Regions from separate parts of the Staphylococcus gallinarum genome, predicted to be linked through region 3. Evidence: predicted binding sites of a transcription regulator. Region 3 holds the regulator's gene; each other region holds the start of a gene.
What was found. Region 3 encodes CtsR, which represses protease genes until heat stress. Its sites were predicted from a motif close to ATGGTCAATAAAGGTCAAACA; they were not measured.
Positions count from the first base shown of each region.

Region 1: the regulator CtsR is predicted to act here: its motif matches at 5,753-5,773, upstream of clpP (ATP-dependent Clp endopeptidase proteolytic subunit ClpP).
Region 2: the regulator CtsR is predicted to act here: its motif matches at 4,833-4,853, upstream of clpB (ATP-dependent chaperone ClpB).

Region 1 is NZ_CP069082.1:2,143,362-2,151,731, reverse strand. It holds gene JN168_RS10215 (hypothetical protein) at 1,830-1,985, shown strand; gene JN168_RS10210 (hypothetical protein) at 2,540-3,004, shown strand; gene JN168_RS10205 (Panacea domain-containing protein) at 3,156-3,605, shown strand; gene JN168_RS10200 (MAG6450 family protein) at 3,598-3,972, shown strand; gene JN168_RS10195 (hypothetical protein) at 4,042-4,497, opposite strand; tRNA gene JN168_RS10190 (tRNA-Arg) at 5,593-5,664, opposite strand; gene clpP (ATP-dependent Clp endopeptidase proteolytic subunit ClpP) at 5,819-6,403, shown strand; gene JN168_RS10180 (hypothetical protein) at 6,913-7,095, opposite strand; gene JN168_RS10175 (TIGR01777 family oxidoreductase) at 7,122-8,018, opposite strand.
Region 2 is NZ_CP069082.1:2,022,391-2,030,760, forward strand. It holds gene fabF (beta-ketoacyl-ACP synthase II) at 1-231, opposite strand, end outside; gene JN168_RS09560 (beta-ketoacyl-ACP synthase III) at 243-1,184, opposite strand; gene JN168_RS09565 (YjzD family protein) at 1,414-1,605, shown strand; gene clpB (ATP-dependent chaperone ClpB) at 2,172-4,784, opposite strand; gene JN168_RS09575 (acyltransferase family protein) at 5,265-7,070, opposite strand; gene JN168_RS09580 (metal-sulfur cluster assembly factor) at 7,421-7,729, opposite strand; gene JN168_RS09585 (Cof-type HAD-IIB family hydrolase) at 7,842-8,370, shown strand, end outside.
Region 3 is NZ_CP069082.1:2,521,861-2,530,230, forward strand. It holds gene JN168_RS12050 (ATP-dependent Clp protease ATP-binding subunit) at 1-305, opposite strand, end outside; gene JN168_RS12055 (protein arginine kinase) at 319-1,329, opposite strand; gene JN168_RS12060 (UvrB/UvrC motif-containing protein) at 1,322-1,873, opposite strand; gene JN168_RS12065 (CtsR family transcriptional regulator) at 1,895-2,356, opposite strand; gene JN168_RS12070 (NupC/NupG family nucleoside CNT transporter) at 2,514-3,728, shown strand; gene pdxT (pyridoxal 5'-phosphate synthase glutaminase subunit PdxT) at 3,777-4,352, opposite strand; gene pdxS (pyridoxal 5'-phosphate synthase lyase subunit PdxS) at 4,354-5,241, opposite strand; gene pdxR (MocR-like pyridoxine biosynthesis transcription factor PdxR) at 5,341-6,738, shown strand; rRNA gene rrf (5S ribosomal RNA) at 7,575-7,689, opposite strand; rRNA gene JN168_RS12095 (23S ribosomal RNA) at 7,768-8,370, opposite strand, start outside.

The DNA.
Region 1 (8,370 bases), 380 kb from region 3:
TGTCTGCTCTTTTTATTATCTAATATAACTAGATATTGCACTGTATAGGGTGGATAATTTATGCAGAGATATTAAATAAAATTAGTGTTGTAAAATGATTTTATGTTTGATACAATTTAAACGTCTATTTTTCTCCCAAAATAAATAGACAAAAACTCGGCAAAGATCTATCTTTTCTGAGTAGGCACATGTCCCGTGCCTGCTCTTTTTTATATTGAATAAAAAGCAAAACTTTGATAATATATTTTTGTCTCTTTCCAGTAGAGACTGACTGACATTGTAATCTAAGTATAACGATCACCTCGTTAGACACTTAAATGGCGCTTCGGCGCCTTTTTTTATTTTATTATTGTAAACGCTTACTAAATGAGTTATAATTTATTTGCACGAAACGCTTATATTATTGTACGCCCACTCTTCGGAGTGGTTTTTTGTTTATAACATATAGAAATAATTTATATTTTTTGATAACATATATACATACTCGCTTTCAATGATGCAGACACATGTCCCGTGTCTGCTCTTTTTATATTGAATATAGATATTTAATTTGGTAAAATAGATAAGCTCTATAAATGAGCACTTCTACTATCATAATTTAATGATTTAACCACTCTTTTGAGTGGCTTTTTTGTTTAATTATAATTTATTGTGGGAAACATAAAATGTAGTGGGTCAACTCCTTTCACACTATATTGAGCAGCTTTCTCTATGGTTGCTCTTTTTTATGCTATGATTAAATCAGATATCATACTACACAGGGTAAGCACTTATGTGCTTTCCCTATTTTTATATAAAAAAAGAGGCGACCGTCGCAACAGTTAACCTCAAATACACTCCGCTTTGCAAAATTCCTATCTTATATATTAAGTAATTAATACTATTGTACAATTTGTATATACAGAACAAAAGATAATATTAAAACTCATCAATTACCACTCACCAACTGGTGGGTGTTTTATTTTATGATCATTGGGTAATATAAGATTGTGGTAGCTCCACTCCTTCTAAAAGTTATGATATAGCAGCCGTTAATTCGGCTGTTTTTTTATGTTTAAATTAAAATATTCAGGGTATTACTTAAATAGCTAATGAAATTTGATAATGTAAAATACACTCTTTTTTTACAGGTGCATAATATGTGCCTGTTTTTATGTTTAAGTATGATAAGAATGGTTATATACTAATAGGGAAGTCAGACCCATTTCTTCCCTACTTAATACTTTATAGTGATTGATCGCCTTTAGCAGCCATTAACTTGGCTGTCTTTTATGTTTATTTTATAAATATTAAGGGTAATGAAAAAGAGGGTCAAATGTCACGGCTTCTGAATAAAATCAATCAACAGTAAGAGATAGGTATGTTACAGACCTATCTCTATTTGTTGTTCTATAAACAATTTAGGTGTGTTACAATATGAATGTGTTCGTTGAGCACAAACCAATCGTATAATAGATGTTATACAGTTACTGCGCATTCTAATAAAAAGGATGCGCTTTTTATGTTTGTTTTTGCAATAAGAGGGTAATTATTTTATATACTCTCATTCAAATTTTTTCTTAATTTAAAAGTTATAATTACAACCGTGTAATAGCGGTTGTTTTTTATGCAAAATATCGTCTAAATGAATTGCGACTTGTTTTGTTTATATTTTCGACGGGTAATATAAGATTATGGAAAATTCCTCGCCTTCCATTAAAATTTATATATTAAGTACAGCCGTTAATTCGGCTGTTTTTATTTACATAAAATTTAATAAATGCTCACACTATATTTACAATTTTAATGTATATTTAAGAAAATATAGATTTGAAGGTAGGGGGTTTATTATGAAATATAAAATTAAAAAAATACTTAGGAAATATGTAGAAAATGGAAAAATCGAAAATGTTTTATATAAAATAAACGGTAAAATAAAAATGAAAAAAGGAAAAGATTATTCAAAATATATAAATAAAATAATGAGAAAATTAAAGAAAATATAGATTGACAAATTTCAGAAGTAAATTTTTATGTTCAAATATTGAAAAATCGTTATTTTAAAAATTTGTAAAGATAGTTGTTTTTTTGTAAATGACCTTTTATAAGCCTAATAAAAATGATAGATTGTAAGTATTGTTTATAAGTGATTAAACAATACGCTTATTTTCTTGTTAATTTTAATATCCTAAACATTTACTACTAGTTAAAAGACAGCTATTAATTCAGCTGTTTTTTAATGTTTAAATATAATGTAAGTGGTTATATATATAGTAGCATGGTAATGGCAATTCCTTATGCAATAGTTTTTCATGATGATAATCCTTTATAGCAGCCATTAATTTGGTTGCTATTTTTATGTTTAAAATATGAAGTATTTGGTAAAATATAAATAGTTCTCTGTATTGATGATGAAGTCTATTATACAACCGTGTAACAGCGGTTGTTTTTTTATTTAAAATTAAACTGCAATCATTTCAATTTTCGATACAAAACTGTATTGAGTAAAGCATATGTTTCTAGTAATATTAAGATGATAAAAGTGAAAGGAATAAAAATCATGAAAATATTTTTTGGGACAATATTTACACTTATATTTATAGGCTTAGCATGTTTTGCAGGATATTTCGCATATAATCTTTACTTTAATGATCACACACAAAGTGATTTTCAGAGTTCGAAAGAGACACAACAAACACAAGGAGAAGAATCATATCAAAATAACGATACTACCACACAATCTAGCCCACAAACGGATAATCAATTAAATGAAACGCCATCACAACAAACTGATGAAGAAACAAGCGAGAAAAACGATTCAATCAAACAAACGTCTCCTAATAAACCAACAGCAGAGCAATCAGTTTATTTGACGGACGCTGAAAAGAATGAACTTCAACAATTACAACTTAAAAAAACTGACGCAATGGAAGGTAAAACTACAATGTCACCTGATGAAAGTGAGCGTCTAAGGGATTTAACTGCAAGATTTGAAGCAATGAAAAGATTGGATAAATATCAATAATGTAAGTAACTCAGATTTTGATATCCCCACTAGTCAAATGATTATAGGGTAGGCACTTATGTGCTTGCTCTGTATTTACGTATGAAATGTTTAAAATACTGTACAAAAAGTATTGTTTATAATATATGATGTAATTAAAGGAGGGATTGCGATGATTAGTATACATGAAGTAGCCAAGTATATTATTGAAAATGGTGAAGATATTACTCCCAAAAAACTACAAAAACTTTCTTATTATGCAGAAGCTTGGTGCAATGCATTATTAAATGAAAAGTTAGTCGATGATACTCATTTTGAAGCGTGGGTTCATGGCCCAGTATCGCCTGAACTTTATCAAGAATATAAAAATTATGGTTGGAATGAAATAAATGAACCAGCAAAAGATGTGGAATATAGTTTTTCTAATAAAGAAAAGGAAATTTTGGATTCTGTTTTAGAAACATATGGACATCTAAGTGGGAATGAACTGGAAGCTATCACTCACGAAGAGGCACCATGGTTGAACCAACGTAAAGGTTTAGGAGAGACCGAATCTTCTAATAATATTATTAGATTTGAAGATATGAAAAATTATTATTGGAGTATTTATAGCGGTGACTAAGTTAACGAAATTAAAAAGTGAACATACTGCAAAAGGTACGAAGTTAACTAATTTGAAAAGCAGAGTTTTTAAATTAGCGATTGGTACAGAATTAGAGCCTAAATATTGTTTTGATACTAATAAACCTAAAGATTTAACGAAAGAATTGCATAATTTCATTAAAGAAACAGTTTATAAAGGACTCACTATTACAGAAGTGGATAACCTTTTTTTGAGAAAAAAGGGGCCAGTAAAAGAGATGAAAAATAATATTGAAATACTTCATTATGGCAAAGATCGTAAACAATTTAGAATACATGGTTTTTATGACGATAAAGGTTATTTTAATATATTAAGATTAGATTTAAATCATAAGTATCATAAATAAAAACTCACCAACTGGTGGGTGTTTTATTAATAAAAAAGATCTAGAAAATAATCTAGATCAATTTTTTTATCATTTATCTTCTTCAGGTATTAAGCCGTGCTCTTTAGCATATTTGTAATTATTTTCTCCTGCTGTATTATGTTCTTGAGGAGGATAAGTTTGTTTTTCCCATTCAGCATATTCATCATCTGTTAAACCATTAGGTGGTTTAGGTGATTGCTGAGTTGCTTGTTCAGTTGCTATCCTATCTCTATCCTCTTGTGTAAGTCCTTCGCTATCATGTTCTTCTGTTTGTTGTGGTGTGTTAGACAATTCATTTGTGCCTTCTTCAGTTTGTTTAGGATAGGTATCTGTGTTGTCATCTTGCGTAGATGTATCTTTTTCCTCCTCATTTGATTTAACCTTACCATTTTTATCTTGACTAGTAATTTTTTCTATCACTTTAGGATTGTTATAAATGTATATCGCAGTTCCTAAAAGTGCGATTAGCAATAGCGTAACTATCGCAAGAAAAAAGTTTTTCATTATTATGTATCTCCTTTTTAGTGTATGTAAATATAAAATATTAAATTTATTATACTTTACGACTCAAGTCTATAGCGCATTTTAATTTAAATTTTTTCATTTACTTATACAATGTCTGTCTATCTTATTCATAAGATGACTTGTTAAATGATCATTATATATACACTTAAAAGCAGGTACTTAAAGTATCTGCTTTTTTATTTGACTAGAACTATTATTTATGTCCGTTTTAAAATTGCGGTAAATATGATAATATACATTTTGTGTGGGAGAAGTTTTAGTCACATATACTTGTTTTCTTTTAAAATTGACATGGTCATCCTTAATATAAAGGATGAGAAGCAGCCGTTAATTCGGCTGTTTTTTTATGTTTTAATAGAGTTATCAGTGGGTATTAGCAAAATAGCTAATGAAATTTGATAATGTAAAATACACTCTTCTAAACAGGTGCATACAATGTGCCTGTTTTCTTATGTTTAAGTATTATGAAAGTGGTTATATATTAAAAGGGAAGTTAGACCCATTTCTTCCCTGATTAATACTTTATAGTGATTGATCGCCTTTAGCAGCCATTAATTTGGTTGCTTTTTTATGTTTATTTTATAAATCTTAAGGGTAATGAGAACAAGTGGCAGATGTCATGACTTCTGAATAAAATCAATCAACAGGAAGAGATAGGTATGTTACAGACCTATCTCTATTTGCTGTTCTATAAACAATTTAAGTGTGTTACAATATGAATGTGTTCGTTGAGCACAAACCAATCGTAAAATATATTATACAGTTACAGTTACTGCGCATTCTAATAAAAAGGATGCGCTTTTTATGTTTGTTTTTGCAATAAGAGGGTAATTATTTTATATACTCTCATTCAAATTTTTTCTTAATTTAAAAGTTATAATTACAACCGTGTAATAGCGGTTGTTTTTATGCAACACCCCACCTAAATGAATAGGTGGGGTGTTTTGTCATTCGGGTCCCTTAAAAGTCCCTAAAATTTAGTTTTATATAGTTAGTAATGGTAATACCATGTGGAAAGAATGCCGTCATTACAACATTCTTGATTTTGAAAAGTGTGTAATTATATCTTATAAGTCCCCTCGAAGGGAATCGAACCCCTATTCTAAGAACCGGAATCTTATGTGTTATCCATTACACTACGAGGGGTAAATATAACAATAATATTAGTTTACAAATGTTATTTGTAAGGGTCAACAAGAATGAAATAAAAATGGTTAAATATTTTGAGCTTTATTTTTTGACCATGTTTGACTTTTAGGTTAAAATAAGTTTATCAGTTAGAAATAAGGAGGCAATATTAATGAATTTAATACCTACAGTAATTGAAACTACAAACCGTGGGGAACGCGCTTATGACATTTACTCACGTTTATTAAAAGATCGTATTATCATGTTAGGTTCACAAATCGATGATAACGTAGCAAACTCTATCGTATCACAATTATTATTCCTACAAGCACAAGATGCTGAGAAAGATATTTATCTTTATATCAACTCACCAGGTGGAAGTGTGACTGCTGGTTTTGCTATTTATGATACAATCCAACATATCAAACCTGATGTTCAAACAATTTGTATTGGTATGGCAGCTTCAATGGGTTCATTCTTACTTGCTGCTGGTGCGAAAGGTAAACGTTATGTATTACCAAATGCAGAAGTAATGATTCACCAACCATTAGGTGGAGCGCAAGGTCAAGCAACTGAAATCGAAATTGCTGCTAACCATATTTTAAAAACACGTGCTAAATTAAATCAAATTTTAGCAGATCGTACTGGTCAATCAATTGAAAAAATTGAAAAAGATACTGATCGTGACAACTTCTTATCAGCTGAAGAAGCGAAAGAATACGGTTTAGTAGACCACGTTATGAATCCTGAAGATTAATTTTCAAAGGATACAATGAAATAAAGTCTCTAAGACATAAAGTTTTAGTACAATTATTAGAAGGCAATTTCTATTGAAATCATATAGAAGTTGCCTTTTTTATAATTTTGGGACACAATTTTGGCGGGCCTCCTGAGGGAGCAGGACAAGCTGAAGACTACAGGCTGAAGCTGTTCTTATAGGAAGGCGAGTCAACAAAACGTACTATGAATGAAAATCTAGTAGATAAGGTATTAAGTATTTAATGATTGATATACCAACATAAACAAGACAAATTGAATATAAGAATTGAATATACAGTAATTTAAAAGACATAAATAATTTCAACGTATTTTGGCGAGACTCCTGAGGGAGCAGGACAAGCTGAAGACTACAGGCTGAAGCTGTCCCCTAGGAAAGCGAGCCAACAATACGTAATTAAAACAAAAAAACACTCAGATAAATTGAATTCATTTATCTGAGCGCTATGTTTGTGGAATTTATGATTCAAACTTTTTATATGAATAAGGTTATGACTTATACTTTTTAAATATAAGTAGACTGGCAAAAACTGTGCAAATACTTCCTATTACAATGAAAAAACTAGAAACAATAATCATCGGTACAGAATTTTCAAATGCAAATATGCCATTAATAAATATAAGTATGCCTGCAATTAATAAAAGGATATGAGTAACACTATCTTGCTTCATGTATATCTCCTCTCATTATATTTAAATTAATGTACCAAATCTTCAAGTGCAATTTTCAAGTCAGGATATTTAAATTTAAAGTCTAGTGCTTGAAGTTTGTTTGGAATGACTTTTTGCGTATCTAAAACAACAGTGGACATTTGTCCTAGTACTAATCTCAAAGCTAGTGACGGCACCCATGTATAGTGAGGGCGATGAGTAATACGAGCTAATGTATAACCAAATAAGTTTTGACGTTCTACAATTGGCGCAGTGAAGTTAAATGCCCCTTTTGCATTTTCGTCATTGATTGTATATAGAACGGCTCTAACTAAATCATCGATATGAATCCATGAATACCATTGGCGGCCAGAACCTAGTTTGCCACCAACATAATAGTCGTAACTTTGTTTCATTAATGGTAATGCGCCACCTTTGTCTGATAACACCATACCAAATCTACCGATGACTACGCGTGAACCTAATGTTTCGAATTGTTTTGCGCGTCGTTCCCATTGATAGACGACCTCAGAAAGAAAGTCAAAAGGTAACGATTTATATAATTCTGTATAGGTACGGTTATAATCAGGTCTATAATACCCAACGGCACTTGCATTGAAAAATACGTCTGGGCGTTTTGTTCTTGATTTAAACAATTCATATAATGTTTGAGTTGCTTGAATACGACTTAACATAATTTGTTGTTTATGTTGCTTAGTCCATCTATGGTTAAGACTTGCACCAGCTAGATTTATCACAATATCTATATCTGGAACTTTACTTTCCCAATCAGATTCAGTCCAATTCACATAGGAAATTTTTGGGTGTGAATTGATTTTGTTTTGTCTTGTTAATACAGTAATATGCGCATCACTTTCCACGATTGCATCAATTAATTGACTGCCAACCATACCAGTGCCACCTGTGATTAAATACTGTTTCATCGTATCACCTCTAGAATAAATTGCATTTCATTTTAATTATTCATCTTCTTAGTTACTTTAAAATAGAAGGTCATAATTTTTTCAAAAATTGTTCATTAATATGTCATTAACTAACCTTTAGAAGCCTTTATATTCATATTGTATAAGTTATAATAAAAGTACCTTCAATAATAATTAATCTTTTCTTAATTATTCGAGTATACCCCATAATATACAATGAAGGTAAAATTTTGACTCCCTTTAGTATAGGTCTATACATTATAGTATAGACCTTTTTTATGTTATCTCAATTATTGTTGTAAAATTATCTTTTTGAATTTTGATAACTTTGAAAAATGAATTAATCATACTA
Region 2 (8,370 bases), 500 kb from region 3:
TTGTGTGAATCTATCCATACGGCGTGCTTCTTTTTTATCAATATGGTCTTCTATATTAAAATCTTTTAATTCTCCAGCTAAATGAACATTGTAATCTTTAGTATCTATTCTAGTAATTGTATCAATACCATTTACTCCGTTTAACGCATTGTCCCAACTAGTTTTTGCATCGTTTCCTAGAGGTGATAATGCGCCAACTCCTGTAATCACTACACGTTGTTCTTTGCTCATATTTTATCCTCCTATTTTCCCCATCTTAGTGTGACAGCACCCCATGTTAGGCCGCCACCAAATCCAACTAACACTAAGACATCATCGTCTTTAATCTTTCCATTTTCTAATTCTTGAGCAATACTCAAAGGAATTGAAGCAGCTGAAGTATTACCATACTTATCAACTGACACACTCATTTTTTCCTTTGGAATACCTAAGCGTTCTCGTGCAGATTCCATGATTCGAATATTTGCTTGATGTGGTACAAACATATCAACATCTTCTGGTTGAAGATTTGCTTTAGCAACTGCATTTGTAGAAGCTTCGCCCATAATTCTTACAGCAAATTTAAATACTTCACGACCATTCATAAAGATTTTGCCGTTTTCAGGGTTTAAGTATAAATATTTTCCGCCAGAACCATCTGAACCAAGTTCATAGCTTAAAATACCTCGCCCTTCCGATACTTCACCAATAATAGCAGCGCCTGCGCCATCACCAAATAAAATAGCAGTCGAACGATCAGTTAAATCTGTAATTTTTGATAATTTGTCGACACCGACAACTAATACGTTTTTATAATCACCGGATTGTACAAATTGCTTTGCATTGATCATTGAATACATAAATCCACTACATGCTGCTAATTGATCCATTGATGCTACTTTTCCGGTACCTAATTTTTCTTGTAACATATTGGCAACGGTTGGAAACGGATAGTCTCCTGTCGATGTTGCCACTAAAATCATATCAATATCAGATGCTTCAATACCTGCATCCTCAATTGCTTTTAAACTTGCTTTATAAGCTAAATCCGATGTTTCTTCATCTTCACTAGCCCATCGTCTTTCTTTAATTCCTGTCATTTTTGAAATCCATTCATCGGATGTTTCTAAAAATGTTTCAAAATAGGCATTATCTACAACATTTTCTGGAGCGTATGCACCGAAACCTTTAATACCCACGTTCATAGTTGAACACCTTCTTAATTATAATTTTAATACCAGGTATTAATTTAACATAATACACATTTGAAATACAAGAACTATGACTAATATGTAGGTGAAATACCTATTTTATTATAAATTAAAGAAAATCTTTGTACAATGCAAATGAATATATTCTGCTGATAAATACTATACAAATAGCGCTTTCTTATTTATAATGTAACTATATATATTAAATTGGAGGCATTACATAATGAAATACCTCGCAGTGTTATTTTGGGCTGTTCTATTATTAGAGATGGTTAATTTTGTATTAAACAGTTTAGATGGTGGCGGTGCATTAAATTTAATTACACCAATCATTGCAGCAGTCGTATTTACAATTCTGATTGCATTATTTGATTTGGTTGTAAAACCTTCTACCAAACAATCTAAAGAATCATAAAGTATTTTGACAAGCCAGTACAAAGGCTTGTCTTTTTTTGTTATTGCATGATTAATTAAGCTAATCATATGTATCAATAAGTTGGATGTTAATGTGGTGAATATTTTTTGTAGCATTTATATTTTGTATGATGCACAGTCTTTCTTAACAAGATATAACAACTACATTTATCATGTGTGGTCAATACCTGAAAATTTCATTTAATAACAACATAGGGTCTGAGACATTATTCTTTCAGACTAAAATAGTTGATTTGTGATTTTATTTAAATCTTCGTCTCTTAACCTGTTATTCATTTCTTGTTTTACCTCAGGGATAATTTCTGTTTCAATTAATTCATTATAAAGTGTCTAATTTTTTGTAGTGCTAACATATAAGAACTGCGTATTGTTTGCGAGACAACTGAGGGAGTAAGATGCGTGGCGCGATAAATGCTCGACCCAGCCCCCTTGGTAAGCAAGTAATAACAATACGCAGTATTGATAGAAATAACAAGCCCATCAAAGATTTTTGATCTTTGATGGGCTTAATGCTGGGTATTTAGATCCCAGACTTTATTCCTAAGATTATTGTATTGTTTGTGGTTTGTGTTCTTCGAATGTTAAACCATCTTCAGATAAATCAATGCTGATTGTTGTGCCTTCTGGGAAGTTTTCTCGTATCATTTTTCGTGCTAATGGTGTTTCAATTTGACGTTGTACAAATCGTTTCAATGGTCTTGCACCGAATTGTGGTTCGTATGCTTCTTCGCCTAACCATTGTTTTGCTGCATCTGACACTTCTATTGAAATACGTTGTTCCATCAAACGAATGTTTAAGTGTGTTAAAATTTTGTCTACGATTAAACTCATATCATTAACTGTTAATGGTTTGAATAAGACAATATCATCCATACGATTAATGATTTCTGGTTTGAAATATTGATTTAAATTATTCATAACTGCTTTTTCAGTATTCTCTGTAATCACACCGGCGTCTTTAACATTTTCAAGTAAAATCTGAGAACCAATGTTACTAGTCATGATAATAATTGTATTTTTAAAGTCTACTGCTCTACCTTTAGAATCAGTTAAACGTCCTTCTTCTAGTATTTGTAGCAACACATTAAATACATCAGAATGTGCTTTTTCGATTTCATCTAACAGAATAACTGAATATGGATTACGTCTAACCGCTTCTGTGAGTTGACCACCCTCATCATGACCAACATAACCTGGAGGCGCACCAATTAATCTTGAAACGGAATGTTTCTCCATATATTCGCTCATATCAATTCGAATCATATGTTTTTCAGAGTCAAATAAAGTAGACGCTAACGATTTAGCTAGCTCTGTCTTACCTACACCAGTTGGACCTAAGAATAAGAAACTGCCTATTGGTCTGTTAGGATCTTTAATCCCTGCTCTTGCTCTTACTACAGCATCAGCTACTAAATCTACTGCTTTATCTTGGCCTACGACACGTTCATGTAGTATATCTGCAAGATTTAGTAATTTTTCTCTTTCAGTTTCTACTAATTTAGAAACAGGAATACCTGTCCATGAGCTAACGATATCACCTATTTCTTCATCTGTAACAATTTCTCTGATAATACGGTCGCTATCTCCATTTTGCTCATATTGGAATGCAGCTTCCATTTCTTGTAATTCTTTTTCAAGTTCTGGTATTTTACCATGTTGTAATTCTGCTGCTTTTTCTAAGTTATAGTTGTTCTCAGCATCTTCTAATGCTTTTCTACTTTCATCTAATTCAGTGCGTTTCTCTTGAAGCTTAGCAATTTTACCTTTTTCTTCTTCAACACGTGATTGAATTGCATTTTGCTTTTCTTTTTCATTAGATAATTCTTCTTGTAACTCTTGTAGACGTTGTTTACTTGCATTATCTGATTCATTCTTCAATGCAGACTCTTCAATTTCTAACTGCATTACTCTTCTATTAACTTGATCTAATTCAGTTGGATTTGAACCCATTTCTGTTCTAATCGTAGCACAAGCTTGGTCGACTAAATCTATTGCTTTATCAGGTAAGAATCGATCCGTAATATAGCGATTTGATAATTCTGCAGCTGCAACAAGTGCTCTATCTTGAATTCTAACACCATGATATACCTCATAGCGTTCTTTTAAACCACGTAAAATAGAAATTGTATCTTCTACATCAGGCTCTGATACATTTACTTTCTGGAAACGACGTTCTAATGCAGAATCTTTTTCAATATATTCTCTATATTCATTAAGTGTTGTTGCACCAATACAATGTAATTCACCACGTGCTAACATGGGTTTCAACATGTTTCCTGCATCCATTGCGCCCTCAGTTTTACCTGCGCCTACTAACATGTGGATTTCATCAATAAATAAAATGATTTTTCCATCTGACTCTTTAACTTCTTTCAATACGGCTTTTAAGCGTTCTTCAAACTCGCCACGGTATTTCGCACCTGCAACAAGTGCACTTAAATCAAGCTCGAATATTGTTTTGTCTAATAGTGACTCTGGTACGTCCTTTTTCACAATTCTTTGTGCTAATCCTTCTACGATTGCTGTTTTACCTACACCCGGTTCACCAATTAGCACAGGATTATTTTTTGTCTTTCTACTTAAAATTCGAATCGCATTACGAATTTCTTCGTCACGTCCAATGACTGGATCCATATTACCTTGACGTACTTCCTCTACTAAATCACGACCATATTTCTCTAACGCCTCATAATTAACTTCAGGGTTTTGTGATGTCACATGATTTCCTCCTCTTATTTTTTTAATTATTTCCGTTATTACTTCTTTTTTATTGCCGACAAATTGTGCTGTCGTTGTATCTATGTCTATTGCTGATAATATTAAGTGTTCCATTGATATAAATTCATCTTCATATGATTTCATATAATCTTCAGCTTTAGTAAATAATTCATTTGCTTTTGCACTGATATACTGCCCGTATTGAACGTTGTCACCTTGAACAGTTGGATATTGTTTTAATTTATTATTATAAGTTGTTAATAATTCGTTTGTATCAATATTGGCACGTTCAAGTACACTATTAAATAAACTTTCATCTTCATTTAATGCAGCGGCTAATATTGCTTCAATTTCTATATTTTGATTTTCATATGTTTTAGCTAATTCCATTGCCTTTTGTAAGGCTGATTGAACTTTATAGGTCATTTGATTAATATCCAATATGATTCACCTCACCATTGAGTGTTTGATCAAACCAAAGTTAATTTGACTTTGACTTTCTTTGACCTTAATTTAATTATAGTCCCTCTTTCATGATTTATCAACCATTATGATTTATTTTAATCATAATTTTTTAAGCGTTTATAGAAAATAATACGCTCAAAATAAATTGCTCAATCAAACGTTTATCGTTTTCATGCCAAATGTTAATTAGAATTATGTCATTATCCTTTTAACAATATTTTATACATATTTTTTATATTACCAATACTTATTTGTTTAAACTTATCGTAGCAAGTTATAACACTGTCATTAATAAATGATCTATTTATAAAACTGTCTATCGGTTCAGCAAACTTACGCTCACATATCAGCAACTTATTGTAATTATATTCAACTTATATCGAACTATGACGCCACAAAAAATAATGGTAATCCTTGTTAGATATTTAACAAAGAATTACCATCATTTAATAGATATTATTGAGTTATTTGTTTCGTAATTTCATCTGATAAGGCTCTGACTCCTGATGGTTGTAAATGAATGCCATCAGAAGCAAAGTATTCAGTATGTCCTTTCGAACGTTTATACCAATCAACAACCTTCACATTTTTATGTTCTTTTGCTGCGTCTGCAATCAATTTATTTACATGTGATTCATAACCTCTCGGAACACGTGTATTGACGAGATAAATATCTGCCTTATCAAATTGACTTATTAATTCATTTAATTGTGCTTTAGAAAAGTCACCATTAGTTCCCAATTCTAATACAACTTTATTACCAGCTTTATTGTAACTTTCATATTTTTGTTGAATCAATGGCGTTGCTTCGTATAAATTACGACCAACTTTACCATCAATTTCTGCATTTGGTACACGCTCTGTAAAATACTCTCCGATATCTACCATAACAGAATCACCAATAAGCAATGGCTTGATATCTTTATAGACTTTGTTAGATGTACTATCTTCTTTATGTTTCGCATCATCTTTACTGTTATTTGCTGTTTTACTTTTGCCGTCCTTTTTTTGTGAAGAAAAGCTTGTTGGTTTGTGTTGTTGTTGATCCTTCCCTAATTGATCAAATGCACCAGCAAATATAAACACTGTTGGTACTAAAATAATAGATAATGCGACTGTCCTAACAAAGGACACCCGTTTAAATCGATTGAGTGAGAAAGCTTTAAAGCTATATTTTCTAAATGGTGTCTCGATGTATCTATATGATAATTCTGCCAAGATTAATGTAGTTATGATATCCAATACATACACATAAATTGGTATTTGCCCTTCCACATAATAGGAATGGATAAAGCTTATTACCGGAAAATGCCATAAATATAAACTATAAGAACGTTTGCCAATATATACAAATAGCGGATTACCAATTACCTTTGCAAAATATGCTGATGGGTGGACAACACTCAATATCACAAAAAGAGTCAACACTGATATAACATAGAATCCACCGTTGTAAATCCAATCACTATTGTCATCAACAAAAATAAATAACATGATAATAACCACTGTACTGACAATTCCTAATCCATCAATTGTATGTGACAAGATACGAGGTGGATTAGCTTTCAATTTAAATGGTGGCCATAAAAATGCGAGTAGGACACCAAGCAACATCGTTTGTAGTCTAGTATCAGTACCGAAGTATACTCTAGAATGTTCCATATGAGGTTCAGAAATTAATACCATTAACAACAATGAAACTAATGAAACAATCCAAAAAATCAAGGTTATATTTCTATATTTCTTAACTGTTAATAGTAATGTGATCAGGACTATTGGAAAAATTATGTAAAACTGCTCTTCTATCGCTAGTGACCACAAATGTTTTAATGGCATAAATGCAAACTGTTCAAAGTAGTTTACATCAGTCATAATATACCACCAATTGGATACATAAAATATTGCTGCAAATGCATCATGCTTAATATTTACGATTTGATCTGGTTTTAAAATCAGTGTCATCATAGATACTACGCCTACCAACACAAAAACGGCAGGTATGAGTCGTTTCATTCTACGTAACCAGAATTGCTTTAAATTGATACTTCCAGTTTCTTCAAACTCTTTCAGTAATAGACTAGTAATTAAATAACCAGAAATAACAAAGAAAGTATCTACACCTAAAAAACCACCCGTTAGCCACTGTTTATTAAGATGGTAAATAATAATTGCTAAGACCGCAATCGCTCTTAAACCATCAAGGCCAGGCATATAACGTGTATGACGGTGTTTGTTCATTCCCAAATTTGAATCTCTATTCATTTAAAATCAAACCTTCATACTCAAATTTTAAATCTATTTATGCATATTTCATCCATTTTACTAAGTTATTGTAATACTTTTGTAATGTAACTGCAATTAATTTAATAATTTTGCACGATAATAATATTTAATATTTTTGTAGTTATAGATTATAATTCGCATTTTAAATAAACTCAAACATTTTCATTCTTTCACTGAACAGTGGCAAATCGTAACTATATTCACTACGAAATATACTTAACTCAAACTACTCACCCCACTAAATAGAATAAAAAAAGACCAACTAACACACCTTTAAAAATCTAAGATGTGCTAATTAGTCTCAAACAAGATATTTATTCACTTCTTTATTAGCCAATGCCTAACGCAATTTTAGCGTAGCGAGACATCATATCTTTGTCCCATGGTGGACTCCAAACAATATTAACCTCTGTATCTGAAATCTCAGGTATTTCAGCTAATACCATTTTAACTTGGTTCATAATTTGCGGTCCTAGAGGACATCCCATTGAAGTCAATGTCATTTCAACCGTACATAAACCGTCATCATCCACGTCGACATTATATACTAAACCTAAGTTTACAATATCAATTCCTAACTCAGGGTCAATTACCATTTCGAGTGCATTAAGTATGCTATCCTTTAATCCTTCATCCATTCGTCTCACCTCTTCGTTATTAATGATATTAACAATATATCAAATATCTTACAAAACGCCAATAAAATGCTATGATATTCATACACTATTATTATAACTTAAGGAGATTTTAATGAAACCTTTTTTAATATGTTTAGACTTAGATGGCACATTGTTAAATGATGATAAAGAAATTTCACCTTATACAAAGGAAGTACTAAAAACGTTACAAGCGCAAGGACATAAGCTTATGATAGCTACCGGTCGTCCATATCGAGCTAGTCAAATTTATTATCATGAACTTAATATGGATACACCTGTCGTTAATTTTAATGGTGCTTTCGTCCATCACCCTAAAGATAATAACTTTAAAACAGTACACGAGGTATTAGATTTGGACTTGTCTAAGAGCATTATCCAATCTCTAAATGACTATGGTGTATCTAATATTATTGCTGAAGTTAAAGATCATGTATTTATTAATAACTTTGATCAAAAATTATTCGATGGCTTCTCTATGGGAACACCAAAAGTAGAAACAGGCGATTTACTAACAGCATTAACTGAATCACCTACATCAATACTTGTGGAAGCAGAAGAAGTAATGATTCCACGTGTTAAACAAATGTTAACAAGATTCTATGCAGAGAATATCGAGCACC
Region 3 (8,370 bases):
AAGTTATGATGTAACTTTCTAGCTTCATCCATTGATAATTCAATTACTTTCTTCGCTCTTGGTGTGTAATGTAACGCACCCATTTGCTCTTGTCCTTGACCTATAAGCTTTTCAACTTCTTCTACTACCTTTTCTTCAGTAATATCAAAGGATTCTAAAACTTTAGCAGCAATACCTTCCGGCTCTTTCATTAAACCTAAAAGTAAGTGCTCTGTTCCAATATTTGAATGATTTAATCGAATTGCTTCCTCTTGGGCGTGTGCTAATACGCGTTGCGCACGCTCTGTCAATCTACCAAATAGCATATAACATGACCTCCTAAACGATATGTTCTCTCAATATATCCGCTCTTTTTTCATTCACGGTTCTCTCGTCTTCTTCATCTAATAAGAATGGTGATTGTATCGCAATCATCAACTCATTAAATTTGAAGTCTTTCAATTCAATATAGCCTAAATCAATGCCAAGTTTCACTTCACTTAATCTTAACGAAGCTTCCTCCATTGATATGAGTCTACTATATTTCAAAATTCCTAACGATCGATAAACTCTATCTAACGTTTCCGTATGATTATGTTCATTTAATCGTTCACGAATCTGTAATTCTTCATTTATAATTTGTTGAACCACTTCAGTTAAACTCTCAATTATTGCTTCTTCATTTTTACCTAATGTCAATTGATTCGAAATTTGGTATATATGACCATAAACTTGAGAGCCTTCCCCATATATACCCCTAATCGTAAAACCAAATCTATTAATCGTTTGAGCAATACGATTCATTCGTTTCATTATCGATAATCCTGGTAAATGCAACATCACACTTGCTCTCATACCCGTTCCGATATTTGTAGGACAAGTTGTGAGATAACCTAGGTGTTCATCAAAGCTAATATCAACTGCCTTATCAAGTTCGTCATCTAGATGAGATGCTTTCTCGAAAAGTGATTTCAATGATAAATCATTACCCATTGCTTGTATACGAATATGATCTTCTTCGTTTACCATTACACTAAGTGACTCATCATCATTGAGTAATACCGCTGAAGCTGGCTGTCTTATTAACTCTGGACTTATAAGATGTTTCGCAACAAGTTTATACTTGCTCTGTTGATCCATCGTATCCAAACGTTGAATCGACAAATCTGGAAGCGCATCTTGTACTTCATTTATCACTCTAAATCCATCTTGTTCTGATGGAAACATAAGTGGGTGCACATGATTCTCTAAATTTCTTGCCAAACGAATCCTCGATGACATGACAACTGGACTTTCCTCTTTATCACGCATCCATTCACTCATATAAGGACTAATATAATCTTTACTCATCGCGGCTCACCTCACTGTCCGCTTTTAGTGCCTTGATCTCATCTCGAACAACAGCTGCTTCTTCAAAGTTTTGCTCTTCGATTAACTTATTGAGGTGTTCTGACTTTTCCTCAATTTGTTTCTTTAATGCTAACTTTCTATATGATGAACGAGGTGTTTTCCCAGTGTGTTCAAATTGGCCACCTTGTACTCGTCGCACTATATCAACAATGTCATCTTTGAAAGTTGCATAGCAGTCTGCACAACCAAATTTACCGACATGTGCGATATCTTTAAGTGTCATGCGACAAGTTGGACATCGTTTTGCTTCTTTAAAAGCTACTTCATCAAATTCAATTCCGTGTTTAGCTGCTAAATGCTGTAAAATTTGTTTAACAACAAATGCACCTTCAATATCATCTTGAGACTGAAGTTGTTGATTCTGCGTCCATGGATTTCCTCCCTGAGCACAAGTTGAACAAACCCATTTCTCATTCACGCCATCTTGTCCTTTAACTGCTAACTTAACTTCCGCTTCATTTAAATGACAATTCTCACATAGCACGACCAAACACCTCACTTTACTTTAATAATAATTAATCACAGGTAATAAACGTTTAAGAATATTTGCTCTGATAATATCTCTAGCAATTACATCCATCTTCAACGTTTCCCTATCAATAACTGCTTGAATCATTTTTGCTTCTCTCTCGTTGATATAAGATTTGTCTAACAAACCATCTATAATATAATACGCTTGTTGTTGTGAAATTGAAGGTCCAATTAATTGAAGTAGATGGTTAATATACCCAGTTTCATCTTTGTTTTCAATTTTAGTGATTCGGATATAACCACCGCCACCTCGTTTACTTTCAATTTCATAACCATGTTCATTAGTAAAACGTGTTTTGATTACATAATTTAATTGCGAAGGCACACAGTCGAAACGTTGTGCAATATTTGCACGTTGGATTTCCACCACGTCTTCATTGGCGTCTTCAAATAATTTTTTAATGTACTGTTCTATGATGTCGGACATGTTGTGCATGATTATCACCTCTTTTGACCTTCTTTGACTATATTATATGACCAACTTTGACCTTTTTCAACCAATATGTTTGAAAAATTTTTGATTAATGATGTTCAGAGACTGATATTTTATTGTATTATAGGTATTAAGAAAAAATAAAAGGGATGAAAAAATTATGCACATTATCATTGGATTAATTGGAATTGCTGTATTTTTAGGACTAGCTTTCCTTTTTAGTTCTGACAAAAAGAAAGTACGTTGGCAATACGTTGGTCTGTTACTTGTTATTCAACTTGTATTTGCGTTTATTTTACTTAAAACTAAATTCGGTATTACAGTTATCGGCGCTATATCTGATGGATTCAATTATCTATTAGCTAAAGCTGCAGAAGGGGTTAATTTCGTTTTTGGCGGATTTGAATTCGTAGATCCTAAAAACCCACCTTTCTTCTTTAACGTGTTATTACCAATTGTATTTATTTCGGCACTAATCGGTATCTTACAATATACGAGAATCTTACCTTGGATTATTAATGTTTTAGGCTTAGCTATTTCTAAGATTAATGGAATGGGACGCTTAGAATCTTATAATGCAGTAGCTGCAGCAATCCTTGGGCAATCAGAAGTGTTTATTTCACTGAAAAAGGAACTGGCACACATTCCAAGTCAACGTTTATATACATTGACTGCTTCAGCAATGTCGACAGTTTCTGCTTCAATCATCGGCGCATATTTCACATTAATTGAACCACGCTATGTCGTTACTGCTGTTGTATTAAACTTATTTGGTGGTTTCATTATCGCTTCAATCATCAATCCTTACAAAGTTGATGCAAAGGAAGATAAATTAATCGTAGAAGAAAGTGAAGCTGGGAAACAATCTTTCTTCGAGATGCTAGGTGAATATATCCTTGATGGATTTAAAGTCGCAATTATCGTAGGTGCAATGTTAATTGGGTACATTGCTATCATTGCATTATTAAATGGCGTTGTTAGTGCTATCTTCACTGCAGTTAGCGGTGGTAGTATCACATGGGATTTCCAAACATTAATTGGGTTTGTTTTTGCACCATTTGCATTCTTAATTGGCGTACCTTGGCACGATGCTGTACAAGCTGGTTCAATTATGGCAACTAAATTATTATCAAATGAATTCGTTGCAATGCAAAGCTTAAGTAAGACAAAGGAAATTAGTGATCACGCTAAAGGTGTAATCTCTGTATTCGTTGTTTCTTTTGCTAACTTCAGTTCAATTGGAATTATTTCTGGAGCTATAAAATCACTTAACAGTGAAAAAGGTGACGTAGTTGCACGTTTTGGCTTAAAATTACTTTTCGGTGCAACATTAGTATCATTTATTTCTGCAGCAATTGCAGGATTCTTCATTTAATAAACAACAAAAAAGCAGTTTGGTTATTTAACCAAACTGCTTTTTTTATTATACTTTTTCAACAGTAGTAGGTGCTACGATGTGATCAATAAAATATTGCGTGACTCTATAATCATCAGTTAATTCTGGATGGAATGAAACACCCAAATAACGTCCCTCTTGAACTGCCACAATCTTCTCACCCACAACACTTAACACTTTCGTTTCACCGTGAGCTTCTACAATATGAGGCGCTCTTATAAATACACCTTCAATATCTTTCGCAATCCCAGCTACATCTAACTCACTTTCAAAACTATCTACTTGTCTGCCAAATGAATTACGTTCAACTGTGATATCTAATTTATTTAGGTAACCTTCCTCGCCTACAATATCTTGTGCTAACACAATTAAACCTGCACATGTGCCAAACATAGGTAAAGTAGATTGTTGTAACGCTTCTTTAAAACCGTATAAGTTCATCAATCGACGCAATGTAGTAGATTCGCCACCTGGTAAAATCAATCCGTCAATTTCTGCTAATTGCTCTACACGCTTTACAGCTACACCTTCATGTCCACTGAGTTCAATATGTCTGATATGCTCTCGCACAGCACCTTGCAATGCTAGTACACCAATTTTCATATTACCATCCACGCTCTTGCATACGTTCTTCTAATGATAATTCATTGATGTCTAAACCTTTCATTGCTGTGCCTAATTCTTTAGCTAGACGACCAATTAATTCATAATCTTGATAATGCGTTGTAGCTTGAACAATTGCTTTTGCAAATTTTTCAGGATCTTCTGATTTGAAAATACCAGAACCAACGAACACGCCATCCGCACCTAATTCCATCATTAATGCAGCATCTTGAGGAGTTGCTACACCACCTGCAGCAAAGTTAACTACTGGTAAACGACCATTGTCTTTAATTGCTTTTAAAACATCATATGGTGCTCCAATGTTTTTAGCCTCAGTCATAATTTCATCATCGTTCATTACAGTTAAACGACTAACTTCCGCATTTACTTGACGCATGTGTCTCACTGCTTCAACGATATTTCCTGTACCTGGCTCACCTTTAGTACGTAACATCGCAGAACCTTCACCAATTCTTCTAGCAGCTTCTCCTAAATTACGGCAACCACATACAAATGGTACAGTGAATGCATCTTTACGTAAATGATACTCTTCGTCAGCTGGCGTTAAAACTTCAGATTCGTCGATATAGTCAACACCCATAGATTCTAATACACGTGCTTCAGTAATATGACCGATACGTGCTTTTGCCATAACAGGAATTGAAACAGCATTCATAACTTCCTCTACAATTTTAGGATTAGCCATACGTGCTACACCACCTGCAGCTCTTATATCAGAAGGTACACGTTCTAATGCCATTACCGCAACGGCACCTGCTTCTTCTGCAATTTTAGCTTGTTCTGCATTAACAACGTCCATAATAACGCCGCCTTTTTGCATTTCAGCCATTCCTCTTTTTACTCTTTCTGATCCAGTAACTTTAGACATGAATAAATTACCCCTTTACTTAGTTGATTAAATTCATTTTAAAAGATAAACTGGTATTTAAAAAGGTACAATTTTAAAATATTTCAAGGGGTCAGTTAAATGCCTAATAAACATCTTTATCTCAATTTATATGAAAATTTAAAACAGCAAATCATCGAAGGCCAATACCAATCTGATGATAAATTTCCATCTAAGAGAGCTTTGAGCCAGCATCTATCAATCAGTCATACAACAATAGAACATGCATATCAACTACTTTTAGATGAAGGCTATATTTATTCCAAGCCACGATCAGGATACTTCGTGTCCGACATTGAAACCTTACCTATTGTTAATCGCAATGCTACACATTTAAATGAATCACCAAATCAAACTATCGCATATAGCTCTAATGAAGTTAGTAATAATGAAAATAACAATGAAACTTTGGCGTTTAACTTATCAGAAATAGATGCAGAATATTTTCCAATGAAACAATTTAGAAAATATGCTAGAGACGCCTTCGAAGATGATCAACTATCACTATTACAACGTACAAACCCAAAAGGAGAATGGCAATTGAGACAAGAAATTGCACATTACCTTTTTAATAGTCGTGGGGTAACGTGTCATCCAGAACAAATAATAATTGGTTCTTCAACTGAACAACTGATTAATTTAGTGACAGACATTCTAAATAAACCACAATTTTATATTGAAAATCCGAGTTATCCTCCAATTAAAAAAATACTAGATAAAAAACAAATCAAGTATAAACAAATTACAGTAGAAAAAACTGGTATTGCTTTAGAGGCATTTAAGAAATTCAATCACAATGTTGCATATGTCACTCCATCACATCAATTCCCTACTGGGTATGTAATGAATTTAAAAAAGCGTACCCAACTCATTCAATGGGCACAACAAAGTGAACAGCGTTATATAATTGAAGATGATTATGACTCGGAATTTCGTTACTTCGGCAAACCCATCCCTGCATTACAAAGTTTAGATACTAAAGACAAAGTGATATATATCAGTACCTTTTCAAAATCTCTTTATCCAAGTTGTCGAATGGCTTATTTAGTACTCCCCAAAAATCTTTGTTCAAGATACGATACACTTTCCAATAAAGAAAGTAATACCGTCCCAACTCATTTGCAAAAAATGGTAGCCAGCTTTATGGAATCAGGTAGTTTTGAACGCCATTTAAATAAAATGAGGAAAGTATATAAGGCTAAATTGAAATTCATAATTGATGCACTCACACCTTACCAAGAACAATTAGAAGTCAACGGTGCATTTGCTGGCATGCATTTCACCTTAACAGTAAGAAATGGTCTTACATTAGAAGAGTGCTTAAAGAGAGCAAAACAAAATAACCTAAAAATCATACCATTTAATGAATATGATCAAAACTTACAAGATGTAAAATTTATATTAGGATTCGGTGGAATTCCATTTTCAAAACTTGAAATTCATACACAAGCTTTAATTAAGACTTTAATTAAGAAATGATTAAAATAATAAAATAAATTGAGGTTAGTAATACTTAAGTTAAGCGCTTAGGATATAAAAAAAGAGACATGACGGTCTCGGCTCATCGCATCTCTGCTTGCCTGTATAGTACCACTTATTACAGCTTTTTTTACATCATATCTATTAGTCTATGTACTAAGATTTCTATTTTCTATCTTTTTAGTTTAGTGGTACTTATATAAGCGCTTTAGCTCTTATATTCCACTTATCCTACTCTTGCGGAACGTAAGTCTGCTACCATCGGCGCTATGGAGCTTTTCTGACATGTAGTCAAGCGCTCGCATCTTTCCTCATTTTCTCTTTCTCCTCTTTCATTTACCACTTGTAAGTTCAAATCGTCGTTCGCTCAATTCGTCAGCTTCAAACGCTTTCTACTTGTCAGTGTGATTCAGAAGTTAAGCTCCTTGGATATAAAAAAAAGAGACCTTACGGTCTCTACTTGCCTGTATAGTACCACTTATTACAGCTTTTTTTACATCATATAGATTAATCTATATATTAATCTATATATTAAACTTTTCTTTTATTTCGTTTTTAGTTTAGTGGTACTTATATAAGCGCTTTAGCTCTTATATTCCACTTACCCTACTCTTGCGGAACGTAAGTCTGCTACCATCGGCGCTATGGAGCTTTTCTGACATGTAGCCAAGCGCTCGCATCTTTCCTCATTTTCTCTTTCTCCTCTTTCACTTACCACGTGTAAGTTCAAGTCGTCGTTCGCTCAATTCGTCAGCTTCAAACGCTTTCTACTTGTCAGTGTGATTCAGAAGTTAAGCTCCTTGGATATAAAAAAAGAGACCTTACGGTCTCTGCTTGCCTGGCAACGTCCTACTCTTGCGGAACGTAAGTCCGACTACCATCGGCGCTAAGGAGCTTAACTTCTGTGTTCGGCATGGGAACAGGTGTGACCTCCTTGCCATTGTCACCAGACAATGAAATGTATTAAATTATACATTCAAAACTAGATAGTAAGTAAAATATAATTACCAATCAAAACGGTTTATAAAATTGATTAAGTCTTCGATCGATTAGTATTCGTCAGCTCCACGTATCGCTACGCTTCCACCTCGAACCTATTAACCTCATCATCTTTGAGGGATCTTATAACCGAAGTTGGGAAATCTCATCTTGAGGGGGGCTTCATGCTTAGATGCTTTCAGCACTTATCCCGTCCATACATAGCTACCCAGCGATGCCGTTGGCACGACAACTGGTACACCAGAGGTATGTCCATCCCGGTCCTCTCGTACTAAGGACAGCTCCTCTCAAATTTCCTACGCCCACGACGGATAGGGACCGAACTGTCTCACGACGTTCTGAACCCAGCTCGCGTACCGCTTTAATGGGCGAACAGCCCAACCCTTGGGACCGACTACAGCCCCAGGATGCGATGAGCCGACATCGAGGTGCCAAACCTCCCCGTCGATGTGAACTCTTGGGGGAGATAAGCCTGTTATCCCCGGGGTAGCTTTTATCCGTTGAGCGATGGCCCTTCCATGCGGAACCACCGGATCACTAAGTCCGTCTTTCGACCCTGCTCGACTTGTAGGTCTCGCAGTCAAGCTTCCTTATGCCTTTACACTCTATGAATGATTTCCAACCATTCTGAGG